Lacibacter sediminis: one gene and its partner. The protein of the gene in region 1 binds, or shares a complex with, the protein of each later gene. Links are inferred from orthologs where the notes say so. Each region holds a gene or a part of one and is shown in the gene's direction. Other genes may lie near its edges.

Evidence for each region.
Region 2: the proteins of tsaB (region 1) and tsaD are in contact, whole or in part, in a solved structure (PDB 4WQ4), measured with the Escherichia coli proteins. The link is inferred for Lacibacter sediminis from one-to-one orthologs.

Annotation. Positions count from the first base shown.
Region 1 is NZ_CP060007.1:4,148,573-4,151,712, forward strand. The notes cover bases 273-3,076. They hold tsaB (tRNA (adenosine(37)-N6)-threonylcarbamoyltransferase complex dimerization subunit type 1 TsaB), read left to right. Parts: upstream 273-1,239; coding sequence 1,240-1,914; downstream 1,915-3,076. Other genes in these bases: H4075_RS17625 (RidA family protein), read right to left, coding at 273-534; H4075_RS17630 (3-hydroxyacyl-CoA dehydrogenase family protein), read left to right, coding at 603-1,238; H4075_RS17640 (ArsR/SmtB family transcription factor), read left to right, coding at 2,016-2,339; H4075_RS17645 (MBL fold metallo-hydrolase), read left to right, coding at 2,419-3,076. In the rest of the region: H4075_RS17620 (Rne/Rng family ribonuclease), read left to right, coding at 1-108; more of H4075_RS17625, read right to left, coding at 151-272; more of H4075_RS17645, read left to right, coding at 3,077-3,140. UniProt on the Escherichia coli protein: Required for the formation of a threonylcarbamoyl group on adenosine at position 37 (t(6)A37) in tRNAs that read codons beginning with adenine.
Region 2 is NZ_CP060007.1:3,025,417-3,028,528, reverse strand. Bases 230-3,005 are described here. They hold tsaD (tRNA (adenosine(37)-N6)-threonylcarbamoyltransferase complex transferase subunit TsaD), read left to right. Parts: upstream 230-985; coding sequence 986-2,026; downstream 2,027-3,005. Other genes in these bases: H4075_RS12825 (NAD(P)-dependent oxidoreductase), read right to left, coding at 2,866-3,005; H4075_RS12830 (tRNA1(Val) (adenine(37)-N6)-methyltransferase), read left to right, coding at 2,095-2,856; H4075_RS12840 (ABC transporter permease), read left to right, coding at 230-905. Outside these bases: more of H4075_RS12840, read left to right, coding at 1-229; more of H4075_RS12825, read right to left, coding at 3,006-3,112.

The DNA of each region.
Region 1 (3,140 bases):
AAGTGGAGCTGGAAATACAAACAGAAAATTAAGGTGAGAGCGAATACTTCTTATCACCTTACAGAATATCATTTCTTCGATAGCCACGACGAAGAAATAAGACTCTAACAAAAAAACGGTTGATCAAATGATCAACCGTTTTTTGTTTCTTTATCCTGCAGCGATCATACTGATCTCTACATTTACATTCTTCGGCAATCCTTTTACAGCCACTGTTTCCCTTGCAGGAAAATCACCATCGAAGTACTTGCCATAAATTTCGTTCACTTCACTGAACAAAGCCATATCGCTGAGAAAGATCGTTGTCTTTACTACATTGCTGAAGTCCATCCCTGCTTCCTGTAAAACAGCTTTCAGATTATGCATCACCTGGTGTGTTTCTGCCTGGATATCTTCATTTTTCATTTCGCCGGTATCCGGCTTAATGCATATCTGTCCTGAGATAAATAAAAAACCTCCTGCCGCTACTGCCTGGTTGTAAGGACCGATTGGTGCAGGTGCCTGATCGGTTTGTATAATTTTCTTTTCCATCATGCGGCAAACTTACTTTATTAGCCGAAGAAATAAACGTGTTTACTTCGCTTCCCTGTAAATTTGCCGTTATGCGTTTGGTTCTCATTAGCTCTCAACCTGTAACAGATTTATTCGGAAAGGAATTCCCTTTTGCAGGTATTGACTGTATTACCAGAAGAGAATTATTATCCGAAGATCTGAATACATCGAATTGTATTATTGATCTGACAGTTGAAGATAATCCCGGAGCGATCGATCAATATAGAACTACCACAATACCCATCCTCATCGGTTCAGTAATATTTTCGTTAAAAGAATTAGCGATGGATGCAAAATTGCCAATCGCCCGCTTTAATCATTGGCCAACTTTCATCAACAGAAATTGTATTGAATTTGCGGTTGCAGATAGTCATATTGAGAAATTTCAGCAGCTATTTCAAACACTTGCTATCTCTTCTGTAAGAACGGCAGATGAACCCGGTTTTGCAAGTGCAAGAACAGTAAGCATGATCGTGAATGAAGCCTTTCTTGCCCGTGAAGAGGCCGTTTCAACTGAAGAAGAAATTGATACAGCGATGAAGTCGGGTACCAGCTATCCAATGGGTCCTTTCGAATGGGGTACCAAAATCGGAATGGATCGCATCACCCGTCTTTTACAAAAACTGGCAGAAAAAGAGAACCGATATCAGCCTGCATCTTCTCTCACCAAAACCTTTCAAAACTGATATGGCGTTGTTGCTTTGTTTTGATACGTCTACTACGCATGCATCGGTTGCTTTGGCAAAAGATGGTGTTTTGATCGGCGTAAAAACCAATCAAAATCAAAGAGATCATGCTTCATTTCTGCAGCCTGCCATTCATGCATTACTGCATGAAAGCAATAAAACACTGAAAGATCTTGCTGCTATTGCTGTAACATCCGGCCCGGGATCTTACACCGGTCTGAGGGTAGGTTTTGCTTCCGCAAAAGGCCTGGCATATGCTTTAGATATTCCGCTGATCAGTATTGAAACCACATACGTTATGAGTGCAGCAGCATTATCAATACTCAAAAATGACGAAACGGCTTTGCTTTGCCCTATGATCGATGCCCGACGGATGGAAGTATTCACCGCTCTTTATTCAGCCAACCTGGAGCTGATTTCCCCTATTTCAGCCTTAGTTCTCACACCTGAATCGTTTGCCCGTCAGTTTGATAACTCCCGTATTTTCTTTTTTGGCGACGGTGCACCTAAATGGCAGACAATCTGCCTCCACCCAAATGCCTTTTTTATAGATGTTAACTGGAATGCTGCAGATATGGTGGGATTGGCTGATAAACTTTTTGAACAAAAAAGCTTCAGTTCACTCGCTTATTCTGTTCCTGTGTATGGTAAAGAGTTCCATTCCACGCAGATATAAATTATGTCTTTTACGACTATCAAGTACGTAATTTTACTGTTATTTTTACGGGTATTAGATTTAGCACTCAAGATCACCCAAACCACAAAACTACCCTTACGATGGCAACGACTAAGAAAAAAGAGAGCAATGTTCCTATTCCTCTGGATTATCATGCTGTGAAGAAGGCTTCACTTATTCTACGTTCTGTAAACCACAAGCTAAGACAGCAAATTATTCAACTCATCAATGAAAATGGTCAAATGACCGTAACTGAGATCTATGTAAAGCTCCGGCTTGAACAATCAGTTGCGTCACAGCATTTAGCCATTTTACGACGCAGCAACATTGTAAAAACCACCAGGGAAGGCAAATTCATCTGGTACACGGTAAATCATGAAAGACTGCAGGAGGTAAATGATTTTGTAACACAACTCCTCGCCTGACCTTTTCCCACACCTATACTCACTCATAAGGCTGTTTAAACAGACTAACGTATTTTTGCAAAAAAAGCAAAGAAGTATTATGTACGTACAACAGCTGTATACAAACTGTTTGAGTGAAGCGGCCTATTATATTGAAAGTAATGGCGACTGTGCCATTATTGATCCATTACGGGATGTTGAAGTTTATCTTAACCTGGCGAAGGAGAGAAATGCCAAGATCAAATATATTTTTGAAACGCATTTTCATGCAGATTTTGTGAGTGGTCATCTTGATCTTTCACAGCAATCAAATGCACCGATCGTTTACGGGCCAGAAACGGAAACATCGTTCCCTGTTCATGTAGCAAAAGATGGCGAACAATTCAAGGTTGGAGACTTAACCATTGAAGTGTTGCATACCCCCGGTCATACACTTGAAAGCTCTTGTTACTTATTGAAAGATGAAACAGGAAAAGATCATTCTGTGTTTACAGGCGATACTTTGTTTGTGGGTGATGTTGGCCGCCCTGATCTGGCACAAGGTGGCGATCTTTCCATGAGTGAGTTGGCTGGAAAATTGTATGATTCATTACAGCATAAGATCATGCCGTTGGCAGATGATGTAATTGTTTATCCTGCACATGGACCCGGCAGTTCCTGTGGTAAAAGTATGGGACCTGAAACCTCCAGCACAATTGGTGAACAGAAGCAAACGAATTATGCTTTGCAACAATCAACCAAAGAAGAATTCATTAAAGCTGTAACAGATGGGCTTGATGCACCACCAAAATATTTTCCAGTAAATGCACGCATCAATAAAGA
Region 2 (3,112 bases), 1.1 Mb from region 1 along the record:
CATCTGCTATTGATTACAAAGATGTGTCGCTTTCGAGTGTGAGCTGGTATGGTGTTACTGAAGAGTTTAGTATAATTCAACCTGTTGAAATAGGGTGGGGACGTTATCTTTCAACCAATGAATTTGAATACGGTACTGCCAGTGTGGTGTTGGGATATAATGTTGCAGAAAAATTATTTGAAAAAGCAGAATACGCTTTAGGTAAAAATGTGGAGATAAAAGGACGTAAAGTAAATGTGATTGGTATTGTAAAAAAGCAGGGCCAAAACATGCTGGGTGGTTGGGATTTTGATAACGTAATTATTATTCCTTACCGTTTTGCCAGCCAGGTGGGTAACGAAAGCCGCAGTGATGGTTTTATGATCGTGAAAGGAAAAGAAAATGTACCAACCGAAGACATGAAGAATGAGTTACGTGGTGTAATGCGTAGTGTGCGTAAACTCAATCCTAAACAGGAAGATAATTTTGCTTTGAACGATGTTAGCAGTGGTGCCACACAGATCACTTCTATTTTTAATGGTATGACCATTGGTGGTATTGCTATTACAATTCTCTCGTTTATTGTCGGCATTTTTGGCGTGGCCAATATCATGTTCGTAACTGTTCGTGAGCGCACAAGTATTATTGGTTTGAAAAAAGCAATAGGTGCTAAACGCAGAACAATTCTTGCCGAGTTCCTGATGGAAAGTGCATTCCTTTGTGTGCTGGGTGGTATCATCGGACTTGCACTCGTGTTTGGATTAACATTTATCCTTTCAGCCGTATTTAAATTCAAAGTATTTATCTCTATCGGTTTATTTCTTGGAGCTGTTGCTGTATGCATCTTCACAGGCATATTGGCGGGTATTATTCCTGCATTTATTGCAGCAAAGATGGATCCGGTGGTGGCGATAAGGAGTAAGTAAAATGAGAAATGAATGATGAATGGTCAGGTTGCTGTAATTTTACATTTCCCATTTTTAATTATTAATTCTTCATTCCTGTTTTGATCACAATTCTCGCTATTGAATCTTCCTGCGATGAAACATCAGCATCAGTTTGTCGTGACGGTGTTATTCTTTCAAATGTAATTGCCACACAGGCTGTGCATGAGCAATACGGCGGTGTTGTGCCTGAATTAGCGAGCCGTGCACATATGCAGAATATTGTTCCTGTTGTTGATGAAGCGTTGAAGAAAGCAGGTATCGAAAAAACTGAACTCAGCGCTGTTGCGTTTACGCAAGCCCCGGGTTTGATCGGTTCGTTGTTGGTGGGTGCTCAGTTTGCCAAATCACTTTCACTTGCGTTGGATATTCCATTGATCGCTGTGCATCATATGCAGGCGCATGTACTGGCGAATTTAATTCCGGAAGAAAAACCTTCCTTTCCCTTTCTCTGTTTAACAGTTAGTGGCGGACATACGCAAATTGTTTTGTGCGAAAGTGCTACGCAAATGAAAGTGTTGGGCGAAACGATTGATGATGCTGCAGGCGAAGCATTTGATAAAACAGCGAAGTTGCTGGGGCTTCCTTACCCTGGTGGGCCGTTGATCGATAAGTATGCACAACTCGGAAATCCTGATCGGTTCAAATTTCCTGAACCGCAAATTCCTGAACTTAATTTCAGTTTCAGTGGATTGAAAACATCTATTCTTTATTTCCTGCGCAATGCAGGAACAAGCCTTGTTTACAAGGAAGAGTTTTTGGCAAGTGAAGAACAACAAAGGCAGTTCATTGCCGAAAACCTCAATGATATTTGTGCTTCCGTTCAGCAACGTATTATTTCGATCTTACTCAACAAACTGAAAAAGGCATCGCAGCAAACAGGCATCAAACAAATTTGTTTGGCAGGTGGAGTGAGTGCCAACAGCGGATTACGTAAAGCCTTTACTGAAATGGGCGAGAAGTATCATTGGAAAACGTTTATCCCTTCATTTGAATATTGTACCGATAATGCAGGCATGATCGCTATTACAGGTTATCACAAGTTCCTGGCGAATGATTTTGCATCGTTGAGTGTGCAGCCGAGTGCAAGGGCGGAATGGTAGTTTTAGTTAGCCTTTAGCCGATAGTTGTTAGTCGTAGTCCGATACTCATCACTCATTATTCATCATTCATGCCCAATAATTATTTTCAATTCAAACAATTTACAGTTCAGCAGGAAAAAGCTGCGTTGAAAGTGAGCACCGATAGTTGTTTGTTTGGGGCGTGGATTGCCGGGGAAGTACGAAGTAAGAAGTACGAGGTACGAAGTGGATCAAACACACTCACCACTCACCATTCACCACTCACTATTCTTGATATTGGTGCAGGTACTGGATTGTTAATGCTAATGCTTGCTCAAAAGTATGATGCATTGATCGATGGAATTGAAATTGATGAACCATCCTATCAACAAGCAGAAGAAAATATTGAAGCTTCAATTTGGAAAGAGCGATTGCAGCTTTTCCATGCTGATGTAAAACAATTCAGCTTCTCAAAAAAATATGATCTTATCATTTCTAATCCTCCTTTTTATGAAGGTGATTTGAAATCAGGTACTGCAAACAGAAATGTAGCAATGCATGATGAAGGCTTAAAGCTGGATGAATTGATCAGGATTGTGAATGATAATTTAACAGATGATGGAAGCTTTGCTGTGTTGCTTCCTTATGTGCGTACAGAGCGGATGATTGAATTAGCCGAAGGGTATAATCTGCATCTCCGTACTCATATACAGGTAAAGCAAACAGTTAAGCATGGTTACTTTAGATCAATGCTGTTGTTTAGTAAAACGACAACAGAACCTGTTGTTGAAGAACTTGCTGTTAAAGACGAAAACAATGAATACACAACTCAATTTGTGAATTTGCTGAAGGACTATTATTTGTATCTGTAACTATTTCGGTCAGACACCTGCATATTCTTTCAAATAACTGTATTCCTCCATCAAGATACCTTTTCTCAACATCGTTGCACGATCTAAAATAGTGGAACTACCTTTCACCAGATCTTCCAACACATATTTAATGAGTTGTTCACCAAAATAACGGGAAGCATCTCTTGGTAACTCATTCGGCAAATTACCAACAGCCATCACATCAACCGAAGTAGGTAAGTAGGGAGCCGTTTTCTGCAATGTAATTTTATCAACT